4 regions of the Streptomyces sp. NPDC017993 genome follow, and region 3 is predicted to be linked to each of the others. Evidence: riboswitches for the same ligand, from Rfam matches in the RefSeq annotation. Region 3 holds a riboswitch; each other region holds the start of a gene.
The links. Region 3 has a riboswitch for cobalamin ahead of ACH4FH_RS12430 (energy-coupling factor ABC transporter permease). Riboswitches for the same ligand answer to the same signal wherever they lie in the genome.
Positions count from the first base shown of each region.

Region 1: another riboswitch for cobalamin. It lies ahead of ACH4FH_RS24435 (ribonucleoside-diphosphate reductase subunit alpha); the one in region 3 lies ahead of ACH4FH_RS12430 (energy-coupling factor ABC transporter permease).
Region 2: another riboswitch for cobalamin. It lies ahead of metE (5-methyltetrahydropteroyltriglutamate--homocysteine S-methyltransferase); the one in region 3 lies ahead of ACH4FH_RS12430 (energy-coupling factor ABC transporter permease).
Region 4: another riboswitch for cobalamin. It lies ahead of cobN (cobaltochelatase subunit CobN); the one in region 3 lies ahead of ACH4FH_RS12430 (energy-coupling factor ABC transporter permease).

Region 1 covers NZ_JBIRGO010000013.1:187,912-194,895, forward strand. The annotation lists gene mctP (monocarboxylate uptake permease MctP) at 1-879, shown strand, start outside; partial or broken gene ACH4FH_RS24430 (Uma2 family endonuclease) at 971-1,559, opposite strand; cobalamin riboswitch at 1,676-1,837, shown strand; gene ACH4FH_RS24435 (ribonucleoside-diphosphate reductase subunit alpha) at 1,996-4,440, shown strand; gene ACH4FH_RS24440 (ribonucleotide-diphosphate reductase subunit beta) at 4,440-5,492, shown strand; gene ACH4FH_RS24445 (transglycosylase domain-containing protein) at 5,611-6,984, shown strand, end outside.
Region 2 covers NZ_JBIRGO010000019.1:9,627-16,610, forward strand. The annotation lists gene ACH4FH_RS29470 (FecCD family ABC transporter permease) at 1-189, opposite strand, end outside; gene ACH4FH_RS29475 (class I SAM-dependent methyltransferase) at 186-935, opposite strand; gene ACH4FH_RS29480 (GNAT family N-acetyltransferase) at 1,080-1,652, opposite strand; partial or broken gene ACH4FH_RS29485 (tRNA (adenosine(37)-N6)-threonylcarbamoyltransferase complex transferase subunit TsaD) at 1,652-1,918, opposite strand; partial or broken gene ACH4FH_RS29490 (phosphotransferase) at 1,887-2,703, opposite strand; gene metE (5-methyltetrahydropteroyltriglutamate--homocysteine S-methyltransferase) at 2,839-5,163, opposite strand; cobalamin riboswitch at 5,326-5,546, opposite strand; gene ACH4FH_RS29500 (3-hydroxybutyryl-CoA dehydrogenase) at 5,717-6,586, opposite strand; gene aceB (malate synthase A) at 6,583-6,984, opposite strand, start outside.
Region 3 covers NZ_JBIRGO010000006.1:113,475-120,458, reverse strand. The annotation lists gene ACH4FH_RS12460 (SDR family oxidoreductase) at 1-709, opposite strand, end outside; gene ACH4FH_RS12455 (PP2C family protein-serine/threonine phosphatase) at 803-1,921, opposite strand; gene ACH4FH_RS12450 (hypothetical protein) at 2,338-2,691, opposite strand; gene ACH4FH_RS12445 (energy-coupling factor ABC transporter ATP-binding protein) at 2,684-3,550, opposite strand; gene cbiQ (cobalt ECF transporter T component CbiQ) at 3,547-4,296, opposite strand; gene ACH4FH_RS12435 (energy-coupling factor ABC transporter substrate-binding protein) at 4,304-4,672, opposite strand; gene ACH4FH_RS12430 (energy-coupling factor ABC transporter permease) at 4,672-5,385, opposite strand; cobalamin riboswitch at 5,415-5,622, opposite strand; gene ACH4FH_RS12425 (FAD-dependent oxidoreductase) at 5,798-6,844, opposite strand; gene ACH4FH_RS12420 (TetR/AcrR family transcriptional regulator) at 6,945-6,984, shown strand, end outside.
Region 4 covers NZ_JBIRGO010000002.1:390,405-397,388, reverse strand. The annotation lists gene cobN (cobaltochelatase subunit CobN) at 1-3,528, opposite strand, end outside; cobalamin riboswitch at 3,653-3,785, opposite strand; gene cobG (precorrin-3B synthase) at 3,910-5,340, shown strand; gene ACH4FH_RS04770 (precorrin-8X methylmutase) at 5,418-6,068, shown strand; gene ACH4FH_RS04765 (precorrin-2 C(20)-methyltransferase) at 6,065-6,984, shown strand, end outside.

The DNA.
Region 1 (6,984 bases), on a different contig from region 3:
CAATGGGCCTACGCCACGCTGGCGCTGGGCTCGGCGCTGGCGCTGTTCATGTACCCGCACTCGATCACCGCGACGCTGTCCTCGCGCAGCCGCAACGTGATCCGCCGCAACACCACGATCCTGCCGCTGTACTCCCTGATGCTGGGCCTGCTGGCGCTGCTCGGCTTCATGGCCATCAAGGCCGGCACGGAGATCCACGGCAACCCCCAGTTGGCGATTCCGCAGCTCTTCGAGGACATGTTCCCGAGCTGGTTCGCCGGCGTGGCGTTCGCCGCGATCGGCATCGGCGCCCTGGTGCCCGCGGCCATCATGTCGATCGCCGCGGCCAACCTCTTCACCCGCAATGTCTACAAGGACTTCCTGAAGCCGGACGCCACCCCGGCCCAGGAGCACAAGGTCGCCAAGCTCGTCTCGCTGCTGGTGAAGGTCGGCGCGCTGGCCTTCGTCCTGACCATGGACAAGACGGTCGCCATCAACTTCCAGCTGCTGGGCGGCATCTGGATCCTGCAGACCATGCCGTCCCTCGTCGGCGGTCTGTTCACCCGCTGGTTCCACCGCTGGGCGCTGCTCGCCGGCTGGGCGGTCGGCATGGCGTACGGCACGCTCGCGGCGTACGGCGTGGCCAGCCCCACCCAGGCGCACTTCGGCGGCTCCAGCAGGGAGATCCCGGGTATCGGTGAGATCGGCTACATCGGCCTGACCGCGTTCGTGCTGAACGTCGTGGTCACCGTCGTGCTGACCTTCGCCCTGAAGGCCGCGAAGGCGCCGGACGGCGTCGACGAGACCAGCCCCGGCGACTACACCGCGGACATCGGCGACAAGGGCGTCAGCCCCGACCTGCCGCCTGCTACCGCGGAGGAGGCCCCCGCGGGCCGCTGACCCGCCGCACCGCTCCCGGCCACGGGCCGTCGCACCCCCAGGGTGCGGCGGCCCGTTCGCGTGCGGAGCGCGGCGCGACGTCCGCGCCGGTTCAGCTCACCCAGTCCTTGAGCGCCTCGGTTTCGAGCGTGATGTTCACCGGGTCCGGCAGGTGGAGCGACTTGCCGAAGGGGACGGTGTGGACGTTCTCGTAGCGGTCGGCGTCGGGCCGGCTGTAGACCGTGACGTGGTGGGCATCACGGTCCACCAGCAGAGAGAGCGGGATGCCGGTCTCCGCGTACGCACGGGGCTTTTCCACCCGGTCCCGCTGGTCGGCATCGGGGTCGTGGGAGGCGACCTCGACAACCATCAGAACCGGGTCGGGGCCGGCCCATTCGCCCTGGCCGACGAAAGCATCCATGGGCGCGAGCGTCCCGTCCGGGCGGGCACGGCCGCTTCGGTACGTCTGCACCTTCAGGCCCTGGCCGGGCGTCGAGCCAGAGCTCGGGCCGATGCTGCATACAGACACGGGTAAGCCACTGGATGATCCGCCCGTGGTCCCCGTCCGGCATGGGCTTGCTCCTGACCGTCCCGTCGATAAGTTCCCACCGCGCGCCTTCCTCCAGGCGGGCGAGTATCCGAGCGGCCTCTTCGAAATGCTCGGTGCCCATGATGTGCGGCCGGTCGGCAAGCGCGGTCATGGAACCTTCTCCCTCTGTCATCAACGGAGCGGGAGACGTAGGAAGCCGATAGCCGAGCGCACGGACAGACACCGCTTGATCACTCTCAACTCACTAGATATGGGGGTGCACACGAGAAGCCACCACCACATGTATGCTCGTGCTCGCTGTCGCCGCAGGGGAATCCGGTGCGAATCCGGAACTGTCCCGCAACGGTGTACGAGCACGCCCATAAGGCCCCAAAGCCCTACCGGCGCGCCCGTGGAGTCCGAAGACCTGCCGACGGTACGCCCGCACCGCCATCGGTGCGGACGTCGATACGTCCGGGCCCCGTGGGATGGGCCGGTGGACGCCGCGCGGTGTGCCCGCGCATCCCGACATTCCGGGGTGCCGCATGCCCGCGCGCGCCCGTCGCGCCCCTCCCTCCTGGCCCCCGCCGAGTGAGGGAGAGCATCACGTGACCATCGCGCCAACGGAGCCCGCGTCAGACGCCGAGGTCGTGCAGTCCGCGCCGCCCGCCCCCGCCGACCGGGACGGCCGTGCCGAGGACGGCCCCGGTGTGGCCCTGCTGCGCACCCTGACCGAGCTGACCGAGGACCTGACCGCGACCGACCCCGGCAAGGTGGCCGCCGCCGCCCTCCGCGGCCGCCACGCGGGCTCCGACGAGGCCGAGTTGCGCTCACTCGCGATCGAGGCCGCGGCCGGTCTGATCGGTGACGAGCCGCAGTACTCCCGGCTCGCGGCGCGGCTGCTCACCCTCGCCATCGCGGAGGAGGCCGCGGGCCAGGGCGCCACCGCGTTCTCCGCCTCGGTGGAGGTCGGTCACCGCGAAGGTCTGATCGCCGACGCCACCGCCGCGTTCGTCCGCACCCACGCCGCCCGCCTGGACGCCTCCGTCGACAAGGCCCTCGCCGACGGCGCCGACGACCGCTTCGGCTACTTCGGCCTGCGCACCCTGCACTCCCGCTACCTCCTGCGGCACCCCACCACCCGTCAGGTCATCGAGACACCACAGCACTTCCTGCTCCGGGTGGCCTGCGGTCTCGCCGAGAACGACTCCACGGCCGCGCTGGACGACGTCGCCGAGCTGTACCGCCTCACCAGCTCACTGTCCTATCTGCCGTCCTCCCCCACCCTGTTCAACTCCGGCACCCGCCACCCGCAGATGTCCTCGTGCTATCTGCTGGACTCCCCGCTGGACGAACTCGACTCGATCTACGACCGCTACCACCAGGTCGCCCGGCTCTCCAAGCACGCCGGCGGCATCGGTCTTTCCTACTCCCGGATCCGCGCACGGGGGTCGCTGATCCGGGGCACCAACGGCCACTCGAACGGCATCGTGCCGTTCCTGCGCACCCTGGACGCCTCGGTCGCGGCGGTGAACCAGGGCGGCCGCCGCAAGGGCGCCGCCTGCGTCTACCTGGAGACCTGGCACGCCGACATCGAGGAGTTCCTGGAGCTGCGCGACAACACCGGCGAGGAGGCCCGCCGTACGCACAACCTGAACATCGCGCACTGGATCCCGGACGAGTTCATGCGCCGCGTCGAGGCGGACGCCGACTGGTCGCTGTTCTCGCCGTCGGACGCGCCGGAGCTGGTGGACCTGTGGGGCGACGAGTTCGACGCCGCCTACCGCAGGGCCGAGGCCGAGGGCAGGGCGCTCAAGCAGATCCCGGCCCGGCTGCTGTACTCGCGGATGATGCGCACCCTGGCGCAGACCGGCAACGGCTGGATGACGTTCAAGGACGCCGCCAACCGCACCGCCAACCAGACCGCCGAGCCCGGCAAGGTCGTGCACTCGTCAAACCTGTGCACCGAGATCCTGGAGGTCACGGACGACGGGGAAACCGCGGTCTGCAACCTCGGGTCGGTCAACCTCGCCGCGCATCTGGGCGACGAGGCCGCCGGCTGGGAGGAAGCGATGGACTGGGAGCGGCTGGACGCGACGGTCCGCACCGCCGTCACCTTCCTCGACCGCGTCGTGGACATCAACTTCTACCCGACCGAGCAGGCCGGCGCCTCCAACTCCCGCTGGCGGCCGGTCGGTCTGGGCCTGATGGGCCTGCAGGACGTCTTCTTCCGGCTGCGGCTGCCGTTCGACTCGGCCGAGGCGCGGGAGCTGTCGACCCGGATCTCCGAGCGGATCATGCTCGCCGCGTACGAGGCGTCCGCCGACCTGGCGGAGCGGCGCGGCCCGCACCCTGCCTGGTCCTCCACCCGCACCGCCCGCGGGGTGCTGCACCCCGACCACTACCCCAACGCCGAGCCCCGCTGGGCGGACCGCTGGGCGGCGCTGCGGACCCGGATCGCGGCGACCGGAATGCGGAACTCGCTTCTGCTGGCGATCGCGCCGACCGCGACGATCGCCTCGATCGCGGGCGTGTACGAGTGCATCGAGCCGCAGGTCTCCAACCTCTTCAAGCGCGAGACGCTGTCCGGCGAGTTCCTCCAGGTCAACGCCTATCTGATCGAGGAGCTCAAGGCGCTGGGGCTGTGGGACGCGCGGACCCGCGACGCCCTGCGCGAGGCCAACGGCAGTGTGCAGGACGTCGAGTGGATTCCCGAGGAGGTCCGGGCGCTGTACCGCACCGCCTGGGAGGTCCCGCAGCGCGCGCTGATCGACATGGCCGCGGCCCGTACTCCGTACCTCGACCAGAGCCAGTCGCTGAACCTCTTCATGGCGTCACCGACCATCGGCAAGCTCAGCTCGATGTACGCCTACGCCTGGAAACGCGGCATCAAGACCACGTACTACCTGCGCTCCCGCCCGGCGACGCGGATCGCGCAGTCGGCGCGCGGCACGGCGGCCGCGGCCCCCGCCACCGTCCCCCAGCAGGCCACCGACCCCGACGCGGTCGCCTGCTCCCTGGAAAACCCCGAGTCCTGCGAGGCCTGCCAGTAATGACCACCGAAGCCACCACAGCATCCGCGGCACACACGGCCACCACCGGTACCAAGAACCTCCTGGACCCGGGCTTCGAACTGACGCTGCGACCCATGCGGTACCCCGACTTCTACGACCGCTACCGCGACGCGATCAAGAACACCTGGACGGTGGAGGAGGTCGACCTCCACTCCGACGTCACCGACCTCGCCAAGCTCTCGCCGGGCGAGCAGCACATGATCGGCCGACTGGTCGCGTTCTTCGCGACCGGCGACTCGATCGTGTCCAACAACCTGGTCCTGACGCTCTACAAGCACATCAACTCCCCCGAGGCGCGGCTGTACCTGAGCCGTCAGCTGTTCGAGGAGGCGGTGCACGTCCAGTTCTATCTGACGCTGCTGGACACCTACCTGCCCGACCCGGACGACCGCGCCGCCGCCTTCGCGGCCGTGGAGAACATCCCGTCCATCCGCGAGAAGGCCGAGTTCTGCTTCAAATGGATGGACTCGGTCGAGAGCATCGACCGGCTGGAGTCCAGGGCCGACCGGCGCCGCTTCCTGCTCAACCTGATCTGCTTCGCGGCCTGCATCGAGGGCCTGTTCTTCTACGGCGCCTTCGCCTACGTCTACTGGTTCCGCTCGCGCGGCCTGCTGCACGGCCTGGCCACCGGCACCAACTGGGTGTTCCGCGACGAGTCCATGCACATGGAGTTCGCGTTCTCGGTGGTGGACACCGTCCGCCAGGAGGAGCCCGACCTCTTCGACGACCAGCTGGAGCAGCAAGTCGTCGAGATGCTCAAGGAAGCCGTGGAGGCGGAGCTGCAGTTCGGCCGTGACCTGTGCGGCGAGGGCCTGCCGGGCATGAACACCGAGTCGATGCGCGAGTACCTCCAGTGCGTCGCCGACCAGCGGTTGCAGCGTCTGGGCTTCCCGCCCGTGTACGGCTCGGAGAACCCGTTCTCCTTCATGGAGTTGCAGAACGTCCAGGAGCTGACGAACTTCTTCGAGCGCCGGGCCTCGGCCTACCAGGTCGCCGTCGAGGGCTCGGTCTCCTTCGACGACGACTTCTGACCGCCGCGTTCACCGCGAATCCTGCCGCGACGCCCCTTCGTCCCATCTGCCGTCCCGCCGATTGTGAGCATTCGGTTAGATGGCAAACCCGTCCGCCTCCCGCCTCGTCTACGGGAGCATGAAGGGAACGAAGGGGCGTCGCCGGTTCATCGACTATCCGCGCCTGGGGCGGGAGGGGCCGCGCCGCTGGCTGCCCTCCTGGCGTCTGGTGGCCGGCACCTTCGGGGCCGGCATCGCGGTCCTCGCCGGACTGTTCGCGCTCGTCTACGTCAACGTCGGCATCCCGAACGAGAACGCGCTGGCCGGCCGGGAAGCCACCGTCTACTACTGGGCGGACGGCAGCCAGATGGTGAGCGTCGGGCCCGTCAACCGGCAGAACATCTCGCTCGACAAGGTGCCCGACTCCGTCGAGAGCGCCGTCATCTCGGCGGAGAACGCCACCTTCTACAGCGACTCGGGCGTCTCGTTGCAGGGCATCGCCCGCGCCGTCGTGAACATGGTCTCCGGCGAGGAGGCGCAGGGCGGCTCCACCATCACCCAGCAATACGTGAAGAACACCTATCTCTCGCAGGACCAGACGGTCACCCGCAAGGTCAAGGAATTCATCATCTCCTTGAAGGTGAACAACCAGAAGTCCAAGCAGGAGATTCTCCGCGGTTACCTCAACACCAGCTGGTTCGGGCGCGGTTCGTACGGAATCCAGGCCGCCGCGCACGCGTATTACGGCATCGACGCACAGCGGCTCAATCCCGGTCAGGCCGCCCTGCTGGCCGCCTTGTTGAAGGGCGCGGAGCAGTACGATCCGGGCCTGGGCAAGGCGTCCCACGAGCGGGCGGTGGCACGCTGGAAGTGGATTCTGGACCGGCAGGTCGACACCGGCGCCATGAGCGCGGCCGAGCGGGCGAAATACCGGGTCTTCCCGGAACCACGGGCGTTGGAGAAACCCACCAGTCAGGCCGGGCAGACCGGCTATCTGGTCGATGTCGCCAACAAGTTCATCAAGAGCGGCAGCGGTCTGACCGACAAGGACCTGGCGCGCGGCGGCTACCGCATTTACACCACTTTCGACAAACAGCGCACCCGCCGGCTGGAAAAGGCGGTCACCACGGTGCGCAAGCGCGACCTCGATCCGAAGAAGCGGGCCGCCGACACCTTCGTGGAATTCGGCGCGGCATCGGTCCGCCCGCGCGACGGCGCGATCGTCGCCCTCTACGGCGGCACGGACGCCACCCGGCACTTCAGCAACAACGCGGACACCTCGGCCGTCCCGGCAGGATCGGCCTTCAAACCGTTCGTCCTCGCCGCCGCGCTGCTGCAGCAGGCCGAGGAGGCCGCCACGAAGCCGATGCCGGTGGGCCGGGAGACCCACCCCGTCGCCGAAGATCTCTTCGGGGCCCTGATGGAAGGCGAGAACCCGCCATTCGTACAGGCCGGGCAGCGCATCGGGCTGGCGCGGATCCGCCATCTCGCGCTGGCCGCGGGCCTGCACAAG
Region 2 (6,984 bases), on a different contig from region 3:
GGGCCCCAGCGCGATACCCGCCAGGACGGAGACCACTAGGGCCGCCGAGAGCGCCACCAAGGTGGTCGGCAGCCTGCCGCGGCCCGCGGGACGGCCCTCCGGATCCTGGTGATTCTCCTCCGGCGGGAGGGCGGCGGAGGGGCCTGCCGGCGAGATGGCGGACGGCATTCCGGAAATGGCCTCGCTCATGACGCCCCCTCACGGGTGCCCCGCACGATCAGTCGCTGCGAGTGGTTGTCGTACGGGGCGCCGTCGAAGCCCCCGTAGCACCGCACGTCCGTGAAGCCGACCGCCTCGAACAGCGCACGCAACTCGGCCGCGCTGTAGAGGAAGGAGGTGATCGACGCCTCGCGCGCCACCCCGTCGCGCACCAGCGTCCAGTCGGTGCGCAGCCGCGTCCAGCTGTCCAGGACGGTGTCGCGCTGCACCACGTACGCGCCGTCGCCGAGTTCGACGAGCTTGGGGCGGCCGATCCAGCCCGCGAGGACCTCCTTGCCCATCACATCGACGAGCAGCTGTCCGCCCGGCACCAGCGAGTCATGGGCGTTGCGCAACACCCGCTCGTTGTCCCGTGGATCGTCGAAGTAGCCGAACGACGTGAAGACGTTGAGCACCACGTCGTACGACTCCGGCTCGACGTGCGTCAGCATGTCCGCCTGCACCAGCCGGACATCGACGCCGGCCTCCTCGCAGGCCGCGCGGGCCCGCTTCAACATGACCGGACTGAGGTCCACCCCCGTCACCTCATAGCCGCGACGGGCCAGCGGCGTCAGATACAGGCCGGGCCCGCAGCACAGGTCCAGCACGCGGCTTCCGGCCGGGAAGTCGAGCAGCGGCGAGCCGGCCACGACGCCCGCCGTCTCCGTGCGCCTGCGCTCGGAGAACATCGTCTCGGAGAAGTCCGACCAGAATCCGTCGTCCTCGTACCAATGCATACGGCTGCAACCTCGCTCCAGTGCCGGGTCAGGTCGGACGCCGCAGCGCCGCGACCTGGTCAGTGCGGGCCTTTCACTACACGGGTCGGTTGCCAAGGCCCGTGAGTTCCCGGCAAGTTCACCATCGGCTCAGGAGAAGGCTGTTCAGTCGGGAAGAGCGGCCGGTACGTCGGCAGGGTGGCGGGGACCGAGGAATACCGCCACCCCTCTGCCGCCGGGTGCCGGGTGGGTGGCCTGGCGCCAGCGGAGCCGCCGATAGAAACCGAGAGCGCCGCCGGCCCGCGCGGAAGTGAGCAGCCACGAGCGGCCATTGGCGGTCTCCGCGGTGAGCGCGCCGAGCAGGGCGGCGCCCAGACCGCTGCCACGCACCCGCGTGTGCACGGCCAGTTCGTCGACCTCTTGGGCGCCGCACAGCCAGCTTCCGGTGCGCTCGGCCCCCAGGGCGGCGGCCGCCTCGGGATAGCAACGGCCGGTGGGAAACGGGGCGGGGGTGGTCCAGGCGGTGGCGAACCCCACTATCGTGCCCTCGTCGAAGGCGAGCGCGGCCAGGAACCCTGGGCGGCGGGTGTCCTCGGCCAGCCGGGCCAGGTAGGTCTCGGCGAGTGCGGGGTCCTCCCGCCACGGTGGTGCGCCGAAGGCGTCGGCGTATACGGCGCGGATGCCGTCGGCGTACGGGGCGAGCCGTTCGCCTGCGACCAGGCGGACGCCTCCGGCCATCAGGCGGCCTTCCCGGCGAGGGGCCGGGCGACCGGGTGCAGCGTCGCGTATTCCAGGGGAGCCGACGGGTCGATCGAGACATCCAGCGGCGCGGGCTCCGCACCCGCCCGGACCAGGAGATCCCCGATGGCGGCGATCATCGCGCCGTTGTCCGTGCACAGCCCCATGGGTGCCGCGGACCTGGCGTTGCGGACGACGGCGGGGACGGCCGTGCGGGCGCGGCGCCCGCGCCGGTCAGTCAAGGAGAGCGGCCGAGAGCGTCTCGCGGTGGGCCGTCAGCCAGCCCTGCATGCGGTCCCAGCGTTGCCAACCACCGTGCTGTGCAAGTGACTTGATATAGGGCGGGTCACCGCCGGCCACACGGGTGGCGACGAAGGCCCGGCAGGTTGCGGTGGCCTGTTCGATGACGCCGGGCAGCTCGGTACGTTCCTGTGCCGAGAGGCCGTAGCTGTCCGCGAAGATCCGCAACCGTTCGTGCGCATCCAGCTCGGGTGGGTAGAGGGCGGCCGCGGAGTCCGGGTCGAGCATGGGCACCCAGTAACGGGCGGTCATGGCGACGTCCCAGATGGCGCGGCCCGGTGCGGCCATGTCGGAATCGATCAGGGCAGCGGCACGGCCGTCGCGGAAGACGACGTTGTCCGGGCACACGTCGTTGTGGCACAGCATCGTTCCTCCCTCCGGATCGGCCAGGTCCCGGGGCCAGTCGACGCGGGTGTCCACCGCGATGGCTGCGTGCGCCTCGTGCAGTCGCCGCAGCAGCTTGCCCACCGACCTCAGCGCGGTCTCCGTCATCACCCAGCGGGGGAACGGCGGCAGGGCGACATCGCCGGAGAGGAAGGTCAGTTGCTCACGGCCATCCGCGGTGAGACGGACGGGGACCGGAGCTGCGTCGAAGCCGTGCTCATTCAGCGCGAGAAGGTGAGCGTGCAGGGCGCGCGCGGTGCGCGGTGCCCGGACCTTCGACCAACGCACCCCGACGGAAGACCGCGCCTGCGTTCACCATGCCGCCGACCAGCGCTTCGCCGTCCGCCGCCGCACCCTCAGCCGTCATGCCCTGCACGCTACTGCCAGGCCGGCGGCGCGAGGGCAGGTCTCGAACGCCGCACGCCTCGTCCCCTGCGGGTCGCTCCTGCCCGTAGGGCCGGTCCGGGCCGGACACCACGGTGTCCGGCCCGGACTCAAGGGGTCAGGAGCCGTCGGCGGCCAGCTCGCTGCGGATCTCGCGGGCGGCGGTGACGAGGTTCTCCAGGGACGCCCGCGTCTCGGGCCAGCCGCGGGTCTTCAGTCCGCAGTCGGGGTTGACCCACAGCCGCTCGGCCGGGATGGCCTCAAGTCCCCTGCGGAGAAGCGCTGCTGCCTCTTCGGCGCTCGGGACACGCGGGGAGTGGATGTCGTAGACGCCTGGGCCGGCTTCACGCGGGTAGCCGTGCTGTGCCAGTTCGCGGGCGACCTGCATGTGGGAGCGGGCGGCCTCCAGGCTGATGACGTCGGCGTCGAGGGCGTCGATGGCCTGGACGATGTCGCCGAACTCCGCGTAGCACATGTGCGTGTGGACCTGGGTGTCCGGCCGTACGCCACTGGTGGTGAGGCGGAACGCCTCGGTCGCCCAGTCCAGGTAGGCGGCGTGCTCGGCGGCGCGCAGCGGCAGCGTCTCGCGCAGCGCCGGCTCGTCGACCTGGATGACGGAGGTACCGGCCGCCTCCAGGTCGTTGACCTCGTCGCGCAGGGCGAGCGCCACCTGGCGGGCGGTGTCGCCGAGCGGCTGGTCGTCACGCACGAAGGACCAGGCGAGCATGGTGACCGGGCCGGTGAGCATGCCCTTGACGGGCCGTTCGGTGAGCGACTGGGCGTAGCGGGTCCAGCGCACCGTCATCGGCTCGGGGCGGGAGATGTCCCCGGCGAGGACCGGCGGGCGGACGTAGCGGGTGCCGTAGGACTGCACCCAGCCGTGCTGGGTGGCCAGGTAGCCGGTCAGCTGTTCGGCGAAGTACTGCACCATGTCGTTGCGTTCGGGCTCGCCGTGCACCAGGACGTCGATCCCGGCCTTCTCCTGGAAGGAGAGGACCTCGCGGATCTCGTCCTTGATCCGGTCCTCGTAGCCTGCCGTGTCGATCCGCCCGGCCCGCAGATCGGCCCGTGCCGTGCGCAGCTCGGTGGTCTGCGGGAACGAACCGATCGTCGTCGTGGGCAGCAGCGGCAGTCCGAGGTGCGTGCGCTGGGCGGCGGTCCGCTCGGGATACGGCTGGGAGCGGCGCCCGTCGGCGTCGGTGACGGCCGCGGTGCGGGCCCGCACCGCGGGATCGTGGGTGAGCGCGGACCCGGACCGGGACGCGAGATCGTCGCGGTTCGCGGCGAGTTCGCCGGCGATGGCTTCCGTGCCCCGCGCCAGACCGCGCGCCAGAACGGCGATCTCTCGCGTCTTCTGCCGGGCGAAGGCCAGCCAGCGGGCGATCTGCGGGTCGATGTCGCGTTCGGCGGTGGCGTCCAGCGGGACGTGCAGCAGCGAGCAGGAGGCCGAGACGTCGACGTGGTCGGCGAGACCGAGGAGCGTGCCCAGCGTGGACAGCGACTTCTCGTAGTCGTTGATCCAGATATTGCGGCCGTTGACGACGCCCGCGACCAGGCGCTTGCCCGACAGCCCGCCCGCCGCTGCGAGGTCTTGCAGGTTGGCGGCGCCCGACTCGGTGAAGTCGATGGCCACACCCTCGACCGGGGCCTTGGCCAGGACGTTCAGCGCGTCGCCGAGCCGACCGAAGTACGAGGCGGCCAGGAGCTTCGGGCGGTCGGTGGCTTCGCCGAGTTCACGGTAGGCACGGGCGGCGGCGTTCAGTTCGGCCGGCGTGCGGTCCTGGACCAGGGCGGGTTCGTCGAGCTGCACCCACTCCGCGCCCGCTGCCCGCAGGTCGGCGAGGACCTCGGCGTACACCGGAAGGAGCCGGTCGAGCAGGGTCAGCGGCTCGAAGTCCGCGGCCACCCCCGGAGCGGGCTTGGCCAGCAGGAGGTAGGTGACCGGCCCGACGAGGACCGGGCGGGCGGAGTGCCCGAGCGCGAGTGCTTCCTTCAGCTCGGCGACCTGTTTGGTGGAGTCGGCGGTGAAGACCGTGTCCGGGCCGAGCTCGGGGACCAGGTAGTGGTAGTTGGTGTCGAACCACTTGGTCATTTCCAGCGGGGCGACATCCTGGTTGCCCCGCGCCATCGCGAAGTAGCCGTCGAGCGCGTCGGCGTCGACCGCCGCGCGGTGCCGCTCGGGGACAGCGCCGACCATGACACTGGTGTCCAGGACATGGTCGTAGTACGAGAAATCGCCGGACGGCACTTCGTGGATGCCGGCGTCGGCCAGTTGCTGCCAGTTCGCACGGCGCAGTTCTGCCGCGGTCTGCCGGAGGGCGTCGGCGTCGACGCGGCCCTTCCAGTAGCCCTCGATGGCCTTCTTCAGTTCCCGGTGCTGTCCCTGGCGGGGGTAGCCGTACACGGTGGCCCGTGCTGCCGCGGCTGCGGACTTCGCTGTCACGGAACTCTCCTTCGCGAAGATGTCTCGTTGGTGTCCCGGAGACGGAACGAGAGCGCGAAGGGAACGACAGACCGGGCGGACCACGCGGTGATGTCGTCGCGTATGCCGCTCGATATGTACGCCGACCCGCCCACGAGGTCACCGGGATGGCCGCACGCGATCGGTCGCGTGCGGGCAACGGGCAGGTCTTCGGACTCGTGGGCCCGTCTCGTACGCGTACGAGACACCTACTGGCCGTCGCTTCCCAGACCCGGCCGGGCCCAGTGCGTATGACGGCGTTCGTTCCCACTCACCGCTGCGGGGCAGTCCCGGATTCCCACCGGGTTCCCTCTTGCGACGCTCCCGCCTGGCGGACGGGGCGAACCAGCTGCACTCGTCACCCTAGAGGGACAACCAGCGGGCGCACACCCCGGACCGAATCGCGGACGGTGACAAGAGACACGGGCCGTGCACGCATAACAGTGCGCGAGGGTGCGGGACAGCCTCGTCAGGCGTCCCGCACCCCCGCAGCACAGCAGTCGCGGCCCCTCAGCCCCGACCAGACCCGGGTCCCTCAACCCCGGTCGTATGTGTGGAACCCGCGGCCCGTCTTGCGGCCGAGCAGCCCCGCCTCGACCATCCGCAGCAGCAGGGGAGGCGGCGCGTACAGGGGTTCCTTGAACTCTTCGTACAGCGATGCGGCGATGGAGGAGACCGTGTCGAGGCCGATCAGGTCGGCCAGCTTGAGCGGTCCCATCGGGTGCGCGCAGCCCAGCTCCATCCCGGCGTCCACGTCCGCCGCGGAGGCGAAGCCGGATTCGGACATCCGGATCGCCGACAGCAGGTAGGGGATGAGCAGGGCGTTGACGACGAACCCGGCGCGGTCCTGGGAGCGGACCACGGTCTTGCCCAGTGCCGTGGCGACGAACTCCTCGGCCGTCGCGGCGACGGCCGGTGAGGTGTGCAGGGACGTGACGACCTCCACGAGGGGCAGCACGGGCACCGGGTTGAAGAAGTGCAGACCGAGGACGTGGTCGGCGCGCCGGGTGGCCATGCCCAGCCGCATGACGGGGATGGCGGAGGTGTTGGTGGCCAGGATCGCCTGTGGATCTTCGATGATCTTGTCGAGGGCGGTGAACACCTCGGTCTTGGCCTCGGTGTTCTCGACGACCGCCTCGACGACGAGCTGCCGGTCGGCGAGGTCGACGAGGCTGCCGGTGAAGACCATCCGCGCGAGGGAGTCCTCCGCGGTGATCCGGTCCAGCTTTCCCCGCTGGACGGCGCGTTCGAGGGAGACGGCCACCCGCTCACGGGCGGCACGGGCGGCTACCGCGTCCGCCTCACAGACGACGGTGTCGAGCCCGGCGCGGGCGCACACCTCGGCGATGCCGGCGCCCATCTGGCCGCCACCCACCACGCCGACCCGTCGGATGTGCCGGCTCATGAGCGTGCCTCCGTCTGCTGGACGAGGTGCCGGGAGTAGGCGTCCGGGGTGAAGAAGGGCGGCAACTCCTTTGCCATCGCCGTCCGTTCGAAGAGGCCGCGGACCGCCTCGACCCGGGCCCAGGGGAACTCCGCCCCCAGGGCGGCGGTCTCGTCGTCGAGCACTCGCAGGACCGTCTCCCGGTCGATGACGCGATGCCGCAGCCATTGCCAGATCTGCACGCGGGCGATCTCGGCGGTCGCCGCGTCCTCCATCAGACCGTACAGCGCGACCGCCCCGCTGCCGCGCAGCCAGGCGTCGAAATAGCGCAGCGCGACCGCGATGTTGGTCCGCACGCCCTCCCGAGTGGGCGGATCGCTGATACGGCGCACCGACAGCAGGTCCGTCGCGGTCACCTC
Region 3 (6,984 bases):
CCTCGCGCCAGTTCTCCTCGCGGACACCGAAGTTGTCCAGCATCATCTCCGAACGAAGCCAGCCGGGCGTGAGGGCGACCGCGGTCGCTCCGAACGGCTGCAGTTCGTGCCCTTGCGAAAACGCCAGCCGGTTCACCGCGGTCTTCGCCAAGTCGTAGAACACCGAGATCCGGTACGACGACGCATTGAATTCCGCTGTTCCGTCGGTCACTTCGACGAGCAGGCCGCCCGGTTCCTCGATCAGCAGGGGGAGGAGGTGATGGGAGGTGATCAGGTGGGTGTCCAGACCCAGCCGGAGAATCCGCAGGCCGTCATCGAGACGGTGCCGCCAGATCGGAGTGTTCCAGTCCGCCGGCCCGCCTTTGAGGCGTTCAGCGCCCCAGATGTCGTTGATCAGGATGTCGATACGGCCGTATTCGCCGCGAATACGCTCGGCCAGGCGGCGAACCTGATCGGAGTCGAGGTGATCGACCTGGACCGCGATTCCGGTGCCGCCGAGTCGCGTGACCAGCTCCGCCGTCTCCTCGATCGTCTCCGGGCGGTCGTAGTCGGACCCTCCCGAGCCCCGCACACTGCTGCGACCTGTGCAGAACACGGTCGCACCTGCTTCGCCGAGCGCAGCGGCGAAGCCACGTCCTGCGCCCCGCGTCGCTCCCGCTACGACGGCAACCTTCCCTCGCAACGCCTCAGGGTCCGGCAACCACACCATCTCTCGACTATCGCAGACCTCCCGCGAAGCGGTACACGGCGCTCCGCGCGGTGTGCCGTTGTGTCACGACGAAGGCTCAGGCGCATCTGCGAACTACGTGCGTTCCTGAGCGCAGGCGCTGTCCCGGGTGACCGCGAGCAGTGCCATGTCGTCGGTGATGCGGCCGTCGGCGTGGCGGCTCACCTCGGCGAGCAGCGTGTCGAGCAGCGCGTCCGGTCCGTCGAAGTCACGCTCGGCCAGCCCGGCGCCGGGGCTGTAGAAGTCGCCGGCGCGGTTCCGCGCTTCGGTCAGGCCATCGGTGTACAGCAGGAGAGTCGCCCCCGGAGGGAACGGCAGGGTGTCGGTCCGCTCCTGGTCGGCGCCCAAGTCCGCCAGTCCCAGGGGCAGGGCCGGCTCGGAGGGGTCCGCGCTGCGCACCTGTCCGGCATGGAGCAGCAGGGGCGCGGGGTGGCCGCGGTTGACCAGGCGCAATTCGTCGCCGCAGTGCGGGATCTCCACGAGCACGCCGGTGACGAACCCCTCGGTCCGCTCGGGGCCCGTCCGCCGCGCCTTTTCCCGTTGCAGTGCCCGCTCCATCCTGCCTGCGATCCCGGCGAGCGTGGATTCCTCCTCGGCGGCCTCCCGGAACGCCCCCATGGCTACGTCCACCACCTTGACCGCCTCCATGCCCTTGCCCCGGACATCGCCGACCAGGCAGCGCACGCCGTACGGGGTGTCCTGCGCGCTGTAGAGGTCACCGCCGATCTGTGCGTCTTTCACCGCTGCCTGGTAGCGCACGGCGAGCCGCAGGGGCCCGATCGCGGCCGGCAGCTGCGGCAGTACGGCGCGCTGCACGGCGAGGGAGACTCTGCGTGCGGCCTCCAGGCGCACCTTGCTGTAGTACATGAGGCGGTTGACGACGATGGCGAAGGCCGAGACGGTCGCGACCGCGGCCAGCTCGCTCCGCCCACCGGAACCCCCTATGAAGCCGAAGTGGGTGAGCAGCGCGAAGTCGATGGCACAGGCGCTGAGGCCCGCCAGAATCGTCGCGCGCAGCGAGAGCAGTGCGGCGGCGGTCATCGGCGCGGCGGTGTAGAAGGCCTCTCCGCTGAAATGCGGAGAGGTCTGGTAGTCGATGAGGGCGCCTGCGGCGAGCACGATGACGGGCAGCAGCTGGAGGTGGCGCAGCCACCAGCGTCTGAAGGTGGTGCGCCCCGTGCTCGGTGCCCTCACGTACCCGCTCCCACTCTGTCGTGGCGGACGACATGCTCAAGCATCCTCGGGCGGGATTACGGCTGCAGTCGTGGAGCCGCCGTATGGGTACGGCCGTATGGGTACGTGCCGCATCGCTGGATGTGCGGCACTGGCCCCTTCCCGGCGGACGGGCATGGGCTCGGCCGGTGCCAGCGGTGCCAGCGGTGCCAGCGGTGCCAGCGGTGCCAGCGGTGCCAGCGGCGCAGGGAAACCCCCGTCAGCGAGTGGGCATGGCATCCGGTCCGCGTGCGCCTTGGACCCTTGGCTGAGTTTCTCGTGGGGTGCTCGCCCGGAACAGCGCGCGACACGTGCCCGCGGCGAGACTGCCGGCCCCGGCGCCGCACGACGAGGCTCCGCGGACGATCAGACCGCCGGTCCGGACCGGAACCTGCGGGTCACGATGTACGTCCCCTCAGGTCGCGCAGGGAACGGTCCTCGGGAACCCGGCCCCGCGCCGCAGCGGCCCGCCGGGCCTCCCGCACCTCCTCGGACAGCCTGGCGAGTGCGGCGCACACCGCGCAGTCACCACTCGCGCAGGCGTGGACCGCGTTCACCTCGGTGAGCCGCCCGTCGATGACGTCCAGCGTCCCCAGCAGGTCCCCCAACGTGGTCGTCAGTGCCCTGATCCGGGCGCTCTGTCCGCCGACCTGACGGCGGATGGCCAGTAACCGCGCGAAGTCCTCGCCGGAGACGGCGACCAGCTCCTGCCCGTCGACCACCACCGGCTGTGCCCGAGGCGCGTCAGCCATCGGCCGGGGTCCGTTCTACGGCGGCGGACGAGGCGAAGGCTGCGGCGAGCTCTTCGGCGGTACGGGGACCGGGAGTCCTCTCGTCCAGCAGCCCGTGCGCACGCAGCAGTTGGGCGGTCGCGATGCCCCACGGCAGCCGCAGCCCCGCCTCCCGCAGCAGATCCGTGCGGGCCAGCATCGCGGGCGCGGGGCCGGCCCGCACACCTGCCGGGGTGAGGAGAGCGGCGTCGTCGGCCCAGCGCAGGGCGAGGTCCACGTCATGGGTGGCCATCACCACGGTGGTTCCGCCGTCCCGAAGGGCGTCGAGGGCGGCGAGCAGTCGTTCCTGGCCGTCCGGGTCGAGTCCGGCGGTCGGCTCGTCGAGGATCAGCACCTGGGGCCGCATCGCGACCGCGCCCGCGATCGCGGTCCGCTTGCGCTGTCCGTAGGAGAGGAGATGGGTGGGCCGGTCCGCCAGGGCGCTGATGTCCAGGGCGGCGAGCGCCTCGTCCACCCGGGACCGCACCTCACCATCGGGCAGGCCGAGGTTCAGGGGACCGAACGACACGTCCTGGGCCACGGACGCGGCGAACAACTGGTCGTCCGGGTCCTGCACCACCAGCTGGACCGTCGTACGCAACCGGGTCAGCCCCTTGCGGTCGTACGTGACCGGGAGCCCCTGGACCGTCAACTGACCGTCGCGCGGCCGCAGCCCGCCGCTGAGAAGCCGCATCAGCGTGGTCTTGCCGCTGCCGTTGCGGCCGAGCAGGGCGAGAGCACGGCCTTCGCACACATCGAAGTCGAGTCCCTTGAGCACGGCCGGGCCGTCCTCGTAAGCGAAGGACGCGCCCCGCAGGGCGACCAGCGCGGGTTCGCTCATGACAGCGGCCTTTCCAGGACGAAGGTGAGGGCGGCGACGGCCACGAGCAGCGCGATGCTGCCGACCACGAAGCGGGCGGAGACGCGGGCCTCGGGCACCAGGACCCGCAGGGTGCCGTCGTACCCGCGCCCGGCGAGTCCGGTCTGGAGCCGCGCCGCCCGATCGAAGGCGCGTACGAACGCGGTGGAGCCGAGCCCGGCAAGCGAACGCCAGGTGGCCGCCCGGGTGGTGTGCCCGAGCCGGGCCGCCTGGGCGTCCCGGATCCGGCGCACCGAGTCCAACAGCAGGAAGCTCATGCGGTACGTCACCAGGGCCACGTCCACGACCGGAGCGGGCACCCCCGCCTTCACCAGGCGGGGCAACAGGTCGGACATCGGGGTGGTGAAGGCGAACAGCAGGACGCCGAGCGACGCGGCCGAGGTGCGCAGCAGCAATTGCCCGGCGCGGACCGGCCCGCCGTCGGCGAGGGTCACGAACCCTTCGGGCCCGCCGACCTGGATGATCAGGGTGGCGGCACCGGTGACGCAGAAACCCAGGGGCACCCGGTACGCGCGCCACAGACGACGGCCGGATACGCCCGCCGGGCCCAGCAGCACGGTGAGGGCGGCAACGAGCACCAGGGCGGCGCCGGGCCAGGGCGGCAGCGAGATCGCCAGCACGGTGAGTCCGAGACCGAGCACGGCCTTGTCCACGGGATGGCGGCGGCGCCAGCGACTGCTGTGCGCCGCCGCGTCGATCGGCAGCACGGGGCGGTCAGTCCCCCTGGGCTGCGGATACCCCGGCACCGCTCTCGGCGCCTTCGGCGTTCTGCCGCGACTGTGCGCGCAGCTCGCCCTGGCGGCGTCCGCGCCGCAGGCCGAAGTAGAAGGCGAGGACGCCCGCGCCGATGGCGGCCTGGAGGGCGAACAGCGCCGACTCGATCTCGCCGGACGGCGGCTCGTACAGCGGAGAGAACCAGGGCTTGTAGTCGGGGTCGAGCTCGGTGATCGCCGTCTCGGCCTGCGCGTCGGCGCCCGTGAACGGCTCCTTCTTGTGGTCACCGAGGCCGAGGACCAGCGGCAGGACGGCCAGTGCGGCCACGACCACCAGCAGCAGGGTGTTGATCTTCGCGTTCCTGCTCATCAGGTCACCGCCTCGGTCTCGGTCTCGCTCTTCTCGGCCCGGGCCTGCTTGCCGGCGAGGAACACGCCGAGCCGGGTCAGCTCACCCTTGCTGGACTGCACGAGCAGCCGCATCACGAGCACCGTGAGGAGCCCCTCGCTCACCGCGAGCGGGATCTGGGTGACCGCGAAGATGGTGCCGAACTTGCCGAGCGCGCCCAGGAATCCGCTGCTCGGGTCCGGGAAGGCGAGCGCCAGCTGCACGCTGGTGACGCAGTAGGTGGACAGGTCGGCGACGAAAGCGCCGAAGAACACCGCCACCATCAAAGGCACGGCGAAGCGGCGCAGCAGCTTGTAGACCGCGTACCCGGCCCAGGGCCCGACGATCGCCATCGAGAAGACGTTGGCGCCGAGCGTGGTCAGGCCGCCGTGGGCGAGCAGAAGGGCCTGGAACAGCAGGGTGATGGTGCCGAGCACCGCCATGATCGGCGGGCGGAACAGGATGGCGCCCAGCCCCGTACCGGTGGGGTGGGAGCAGCTCCCCGTCACCGAGGGCAGTTTCAGCGCGGACAGAACAAAGGTGAAGGCCCCGGACGCACCGAGGAGCAGAGTGCTCTCGGGATGCTCCTTGACCTCACGGGTCAGTGACCGGACTCCGTGGACGACGAATGGCGCCGACGCGACGCCCCAGGCGACCGCGTGCGCCGGAGGCAGAAATCCCTCGGCTATGTGCATGGCTCAGCAGACCCTCTCCAGCACCTCGTGGATGGTTGAAGTGCCTTGGCCGGTCTCCTGGCTGACGGGTACCACCGCCCGGACTCCGCCTTCCCGGATCACAAGGACCCAGTGGCTGCCCGCGAGGGCCGGAGTCGGACTTCCCGATTCACAGTGGCGAGGGCCGCACCGGCATCACACCGAATTTCCCGTTCACCAAGGCGTGGTGACAGTAGTGCCAGGTCGGGTGCGGTGACAAGTGGAGCCGGGCGAGGCTCACCCCCTGCATTCGCAGCGGCGGCAGGGGAGCCCGGCTTCTGCGGAAACGGGCTGCCCTGGGATCGGCCTGGCATTCTCGGTGGGGGTCGCTGCCCCCCGTCCGATGACCAAGCTCGATCCGATGTCCACGCCCTCTGTGCGCTCTCCTCGCCCTTCAGCTCGGCAGCGTACGGATCAGCGCATCACGCAGGCGGGTGCGCTCGGTGGACATGAAGCGGTGCAGGTTCCGTGAGGCGAAGGCGATCCGCTGAGCACTCCGGCGGCGCTCCGCGTCGTAGGTGCGCAGGGCGGATGGCAGGGCGGCCGTTCCGTGTGCGGCGACGGCCCGGGTAAGGGCCTCGGCGTCGAGAATCGCGGTGCACGCCCCCTGGCCCAGGTTGGGGGTCATGGCGTGCGCGGCGTCTCCGACCAAGGCGACCTTTCCGTGGTCGACGAAGGCGGGAAGGGCGGGGAACAGATGTCGCATCTCGTAGCGGATCCAGGTGGCCGGGTCGGTCTCGGCGAGTATCCGGGGGATGGGGTCGTGCCAGCCCTCGAACATTCGGCGCAGTTCTTGGGAGGTGGTGGCCTCGGGGACGGTGGCGTACCAGTTGGTGCGGCCGGGCTCGATGGGCGTCATTCCGAAGAACCGGCCAGGGCCCCAGGTTTCGCCGTACATGCCGCTGTCGAAGTCGGCTACACCGATCCAGGCAACGGCCCCGAGACGCCGCGGGCCGCTGCGCCCGCCGCCGGAACATGCGGCACGCACGGCACTGCGGATTCCGTCAGCTCCTACCACCAGGTCATTGTCGGCAAGGAGCGCATGCACATCGCTGACGTTCTCGCCGACCTTGAGCGGGACGTCCCCGAAGGCGCGTAACTCGGCCAGGAGCGCGTCGATCAAATAGGGCCGGGAAATGAGAAGTTCGGGCCGGCCGGCCTTGCGCTCGATCCGCTCCAGCGGAAGACGCGCCATCACCTTCCCTTGCGGGGTACGGATCCGGGCGTTCCGGTAGGGCACCGCCCGGGCGCGGAAGGACTCACCCACTCCGAGGCGGTCGAGCGCGGCCTGAGCGGTGGGATGGATGCCGAAGGCGGTGCCGTACCGCTCGAGTTCCGTCCGGCGCTCCAGAATCGTGACTGCCCAGCCGGCTCGGCGCAGCCCGAGCGCAGTCGCCAGTCCGCCCACTCCCGCCCCCACGACAACCGCACTTCCGGTCATGCCGCCTCCCGTGACGCTTCCGATCCAACGGACCACCACACCTGTGGTACCACGGTTGGGGTACTGTGGGCAAGGAGTCGAGGAGAGAGGGCCTCTGGCAGTGAATCCGGACCGACGGGACCGCCTGCGTGATGCGGCCA
Region 4 (6,984 bases), on a different contig from region 3:
ACCCCGGGACTCCGCCTCCAGGAGGCGCTCCGCGATGCCGTGCAGGGCCCAGGGGTTGGCGTCCTGGAGGAAGGCGCGGTTCTCCGGGTCCAGGACGTAGGTCTGGGCGAGCTTGTCGTACATCCAGTCCGCCACGACGCCGGTGGTGGCGTCGTAGCCGAACAAGTAGTCGACGGTGGCGGCGAGTTCGAAGGCGCCCTTGTAGCCGTGGCGGCGCATCGCCTCGATCCAGCGGGGGTTGACCACACGGGCACGGAAGACGCGGGACGTCTCCTCGACGAGGGTGCGGGTGCGGACCGTCTCGGGGCGGGTGGAGTCACCGATGTACGCCTCGGGCGCGGTGCCCTTGAGCGCGCGGACCGTCGCGACCATGCCTCCGTGGTACTGGAAGTAGTCGTCGGAGTCCGCGATGTCGTGCTCGCGGGTGTCGGTGTTCTTGGCGGCCACCGCGATCCGCTTGTAGGCCGTCTCCATCTCGTCGCGGGCCGGGCGCCCTTCGAGACCCCGGCCGTAGGCGTAACCGCCCCAGACGGTGTAGACCTCGGCGAGGTCGGCGTCGGTGCGCCAGTCGCGGCTGTCGATCAGCTGGAGCAGGCCGGCGCCGTACGTCCCCGGCCGGGAGCCGAAGATCCGGGTGGTGGCGCGGCGCTCGTCGCCGTGGGCGGCGAGGTCGGCCTGGGCGTGCGCCCGGATGAAGTTGACGTCGGCCGGCTCGTCGAGGTCCGCGGCGAGCCGTACGGCGTCGTCGAGCAGGCCGATGACGTGCGGGAAGGCGTCGCGGAAGAACCCGCTGATGCGCAGGGTGACGTCGATGCGGGGACGGCCCAGCTCCTCGGCGGCGATGGCTTCCAGGCCGGTGACCCGGCGCGAGGCGTCGTCCCAGACCGGGCGGACACCCAGCAGCGCGAGCGCTTCGGCCACATCGTCGCCGGAGGTGCGCATGGCGCTGGTGCCCCACAGCGAGAGGCCGACCGAGGTGGGCCAGTCGCCGTTGTCGTTGCGGTAGCGCTCCAGGAGGGAGTCGGCCAGGGCCTGACCGGTCTCCCAGGCGAGCCGCGACGGGACGGCCTTGGGGTCGACGGAGTAGAAATTACGCCCGGTCGGCAGGACGTTGACCAGACCGCGCAGCGGCGAGCCGGAGGGGCCCGCCGGGACGAAGCCGCCGTTGAGGGCGTGCACGGCGTGGTCGATCTCGTCGGTGGTGCCGGCGAGCCGGGGGACCACTTCATGGGCCGCGAAGGTGAGGATGGCGGTGACCGGCTCCCGCTGGGCGACGGGGAGTTCGGCGGCGACCCGCTGCGCGGCGGCCGGGTCCCAGGACACGTCCTCCATCGCCTGGACGAGGGCGCGGGCGCGCTCCTCGGTGTCGTCGGCGGCGGTCCGGGTGGCGGCGGACTCGTCCAGGCCGAGCGCCTCCCGCAGACCGGGCAGGGCGGAGGTACCGCCCCAGATCTGCCGGGCGCGCAGGATGGCCAGCACGAGGTTGACTCGGGCGGGGCCTTCCGGCGCACCGCCGAGGATGTGCAGACCGTCGCGGATCTGGGCGTCCTTGACCTCGCACAGCCAGCCGTCGACGTGCAGCAGGAAGTCGTCGAAGCCGTCGTCGTCGGGGCGGTCATCGAGGCCGAGGTCGTGGTCGAGCTTGGCGGCCTGGATCAGCGTCCAGATCTGCGCGCGGATGGCGGGCAGCTTGGCCGGGTCCATGGCGGAGATGGCGGCGTACTCGTCGAGGAGCTGCTCCAGGCGCGCGATGTCGCCGTAGGACTCCGCGCGGGCCATCGGCGGCACGAGGTGGTCGACGAGGGTGGCGTGCACCCGCCGCTTGGCCTGGGTGCCCTCACCCGGGTCGTTGACCAGGAAGGGATAGACGAGCGGGAGGTCGCCGAGCGCCGCGTCCGGGCCGCAGGCGGCGGACAGGCCGGCGTTCTTGCCGGGCAGCCACTCCAGGTTGCCGTGCTTGCCGAGGTGGACCATCGCGTCCGCGCCGAAGCCGCCGTCCTCCTGGGAGGCGGCGATCCAGCGGTAGGCCGCCAAGTAGTGGTGCGAGGGCGGCAGGTCGGGGTCGTGGTAGATCGCGATCGGGTTCTCACCGAAGCCGCGCGGCGGCTGGATGAGGATCAGCAGATTGCCGCGGCGCAGGGCGGCGAGGACGATGTCGCCCTCGGGGTTGCGGGAGCGGTCGAGGAACATCTCACCGGGCGGCGGGCCCCAGTGCTCCTCCACCGACTCGCGCAGTTCCTGCGGCAGCGTGGCGTACCAGCGCTTGTAGTCGGCGGCGGGGATGCGGACGGGGTTGCGGGCGAGCTGCTCCTCGGTGAGCCACTCCTGGTCGTGGCCGCCGGCCTCGATCAGGGCGTAGATCAGCTCGTCTCCGTCGCCGGAGACCAGGCCGGGGACCTCTTCGCCGCCGAAGTCGTAGCCGTCCGCCTGCAGTCGGCGCAGCAGGGCGACGGCGCTGGCCGGGGTGTCCAGGCCGACGGCGTTGCCGATGCGGGAGTGCTTGGTGGGGTACGCGGACAGCACCAGCGCGAGGCGCTTGTCGGCGGCGGGGATGTGGCGCAGGCGGGCGTGGCGCACGGCGATGCCGGCGACCCGGGCGGCCCGCTCGAGGTCGGCGACGTAGACGGGCAGCCCGTCCTCGTCGACCTCCTTGAAGGAGAACGGGACGGTGATCAGCCGGCCGTCGAACTCGGGGACGGCGATCTGGGAGGCGGCGTCCAGCGGGGACAGCCCCTCGTCGTTCTCCTCCCAGGCGGCCCGCGACCCGGTCAGGCACAGGGCCTGGAGGATCGGTACGTCCAGGGCGGCGAGCGCGCCGGCGTCCCAGGACTCGTCGTCGCCACCGGCCGATGCCTCGGCGGGCTTGGTGCCACCGGCGGCCAGGACGGTGGTGACGATCGCGTCGACCGGCCGCAGGGCGTCGATCAGTTCCGGCTCGGGCGCGCGCAGCGAGGCGACGAACAGCGGCAGCGGGCGGCCGCCTGCCTGCTCGATCTGACCGCAGAGCGCGTCGACGAAGCCGGTGTTGCCGCTCATGTGGTGGGCGCGGTAGTAGAGCACCGCCACCAGCGGTCCTTCGATGTCCGTACGGGCGTCCGGCCGCTCCAGCTGTCCCCAGCTGGGGGCGGGCTCCGGCGGCTCGAAGCCGTGGCCGGTCAGCAGCACCGTGTCGGACAGGAAACGGGCGAGCTGGTCGAGGTTGGCGGGGCCGCCGTGCGCGAGGTAGGCGTGCGACTCGGCCGCGATACCGACCGGGACCGTGGACGCCTCCATCAGCTGGGCGTCGGGGGCCTGTTCACCGGTGAGGACGACGACCGGGCGCTCCTGCGCGAGCAGCAGGTCCAGGCCCTCCTGCCAGGCGCGGATGCCGCCGAGCAGACGGACGACGACCAGGTCGGTGCCCTCCAGCAGCGCGGGCAGCTCGTCGAGGTCGAGGCGGGCGGGGTTGGCGAGGCGGTACGGCACGGGGCCGGCGGCGGCGCGGGCGCTCAGCAGGTCGGTGTCGGACGTCGACAGCAGCAGGATCACAGGGATACACCTCGCGAGATCTCACGGGTCACGCCCTGCGGCCCGGTGGTTGCGCGGAGGCGCGGGGGCCGCCCCCCGGAAGATTGCAGCATGCGGCGTCAGGCCTTCCTCGGGGTCCGCGCCCCGGGCGGTAGGAGGACGGCGGGAGTTCCTGGCTCACCCGTGGACCGGGTTCACAGTGGCGGGACCGCGCCGGATTCTCACCGGGCTTCCTCCCTTGGCGCCGTCGCTGGCGTCCGGCGGATCAGCAGACCCACCGACCTGCATAGTAAGGGCTGCGTGGCGGGCGGGGGAGAGCGCCTCCGGGCCCGCCCGCGCGGGCCCCGCCCCCGGTCCGCCTCCCCCGGTCCGCCCTTGCCCGACGTCGGTATGCTCGCCGCCATGCCGCCCTCCCCCTCGCTCCGGCCCGCTGCGGCCGCACCGCCCCTCCGGGAACGCGGTGACGCCTGCCCGGGAACGCTGCGGCTGCACTCCGCCGACGACGGCAGCCTGGCGCGAGTCCGCCTGCCCGCAGGCGACTTGACCGCCCGCCAGGCATCCGCGCTGGCCGACGCCGCGGAGCGCCTCGGCGACGGCCACCTCTCCCTCACCTCCCGCGGCAACGTGGAACTGCGCGGCCTCGCGGACGACTGCGGCCAGGAGCTGGCGGAGCTGCTGCGCGACGCGGGCCTGCTGCCCTCGGAACGCCATGAGCGCGTCCGCAACATCCTGGCCTCGCCGCTCGCGGGTCTGGACCGGCGCACCCCGGCTGACGTGCGGTTGTGGGCCCGCCGGCTGGACGCCCTGCTCTGCGCGAGCGCGTCCGCGACGGCGCTCTCCGGCCGTTTCCTCTTCGTCCTGGACGACGGCAGGGGCGATGTGACGGCGCTCGGTGGTGATGTGAGGTTGGTCGCAGAACCGTGCGGGGGAGCGCGGGAGAGTGTGGCGGAAGCCACCGCCGAGGGCGGTGCGCTGCTGTATGTCGGCGACGACCCGGCGGCCGTGCGGATCGGCGGACCGGACGTTCCGCGCGCCGCGCTCGTCGCCGCCGAAGCCTTCCTCACCGCCGCCGCGGCGAGCGGCAGCGGCGCCTGGCGGGTCCGCGAACTCCCCGCCACGCACACCCTGACCGCGCGCGGTACGGCGGAGGCGCTGCGGGCCGCGGGCATCCGGGCCGCGTACGTCCCGGAGCCGGAGCCCCGCCCCGCTCCCGACCACACGAACGCCCCCGTCCCCGGCATCGTCGAAGGACCCGCGGGGCCGGACGGCTCCCCCGGCCCCTGCGCCCTGTCGGTCCTCGCGCCGCTGGGCCGGCTGACCGTCGACCGGTGGCGGCTGCTGACCGCGGTGGCGGCCGACGACGGGGCGGGCGCGCTGCGGGTCACCCCATGGCGCGGCGTGATCGTCCCCGGGCTGTCGGCCGCCACGGCCACGACCCGGCTGCGCGAGCTGGCGGACGCCGGGCTCCTCACCGACCCCGCCTCCCCCTGGCACCGGACCGGCGCCTGCACCGGCCGCCCCGGCTGCGCCAAGTCGCTCTCCGATGTCCGCGCCGACGCCGTCGCCGTCCTCACCGACTCCCCCGCGGGCCCGCCGGGACTCCCCGTCCACTGGTCCGGCTGCGCACGCCGCTGCGGCCATCCGCACGGCACCTGGGTCGACGTCCTCGCGACCGAGGACGGCTACGAGGTGTCCGTCGTGGGACCGGAGGGCAGGCGGCCCATTCCGCTGGCCGCCGCCGACGACGCGCCGCCGGCCGCCACCAGCGCCCGGCTCCAGGACGTCGCCGCGGCCGTCTCCCGCGCCACCGCGCCCCCTCCGGCAGCTCCATGACCGCACGACCCACCGCAGCACCCGACCCCGCAGCTCCCCGCACAGCTCACCGCACCGCCGACCGCACGACCCATCAGATGACCCACCACCCCGAGGGCACAGTGTTCGACTACGAGAAGGACGGGGCGGCGATCTACCGCCAGTCCTTTGCCACCATTCGCGCCGAGGCGGACCTCGCGGCCCTGCCCGCCGACGTCAGCCAGGTCGCGGTCCGGATGATCCACGCCTGCGGCATGGTCGACCTCGTACGCGACCTGGCCTTCACCCCCGAGGTGGTGGCGAACGGCCGCGCCGCGCTACGCGCCGGCGCGCCGATCCTGTGCGACGCCAACATGGTCGCCAGCGGCGTCACCCGCAAGCGGCTGCCGGCCGACAACGACGTGCTCTGCACGCTCGCCGACCCGTCGGTGCCCGAACTCGCCGCCCGCATGGGCACCACCCGCAGCGCCGCCGCGATGGAGCTGTGGCGGGAGCGGATGGACGGTGCGGTGGTGGCCGTCGGCAACGCGCCCACCGCGCTGTTCCGGCTGCTGGAGATGATCGAGGAGGGCGCGCCGCGCCCGGCCGCCGTCATCGGCATACCCGTCGGCTTCATCGGCGCGGCCGAGTCCAAGGACGCGCTGATCGCCCACCCGTCGAAGCTGGATCACATCGTGGTGCGCGGGCGGCGTGGCGGCAGCGCCATGGCCGCCGCCGCGATCAACGCCATGGCGAGCGAGGAAGAATGAGCGTGAGCGAGCAGCAGGCCAACGGCGGCCCGAGCGAGCCGCAGACCCCGGGCCGTCTGTACGGCGTCGGGCTCGGCCCCGGCGATCCGTCGCTGATGACCGTACGGGCCGTGCAGGTGATCGCCGGGGCCGACGTCATCGCCTACCACAGCGCCCGGCACGGACGCTCCATCGCGCGCTCCATCGCCGCCGAGCACCTGCGTGCCGACCACATCGAGGAAGCGCTGGTCTACCCGGTCACCACCGAGTCGACCGACCACCCCGGCGGTTATCGCGGCGCGCTGGACGAGTTCTACGAGGAGGCGGCGGCCCGGCTCGCGGTACACCTCGACGCGGGGCGCACGGTCGCGGTCATCTCCGAGGGCGACCCGCTCTTCTACGGCTCCTACCAGCACATGCACAAGCGGCTCGCGCACCGCTACCCCACCGAGGTCATCCCCGGCGTCACCTCCATCAGCGCCGCGGCGGCCCGCCTGGGCAAGCCGCTGGCCGAGGCCGACGAGGTGCTGACGATCCTGCCCGGCACCCTGCCGGAGGAGGAGCTGACCGCCCGTCTGGCCTCCACCGACGCCGCGGTCGTGATGAAACTGGGCCGCACCTTCCCGACCGTCCGCCGGGCCATGGAGCGCTCGGGCCGGATGCCGGAAGCGCAGTACGTCGAGCGGGCCACGATGCCCGGCGAGCGCACCGACCGCCTCGCGGCCATCGACGCCGACTCGGTCCCGTACTTCTCCGTCGCCGTCGTCCCGAGCCGGATCGCCAACCCGGCGCCGGACGCGGCGGACGCGGCGGAGGTCACCGCCCGGGGCGAGGTCGTGGTCGTCGGCACCGGACCGGCGGGGCCGCTGTGGCTGACCCCGGAGTCGCGCGGCGCCCTGGCCGCGGCCGAGGACCTCGTCGGCTACACCACCTACCT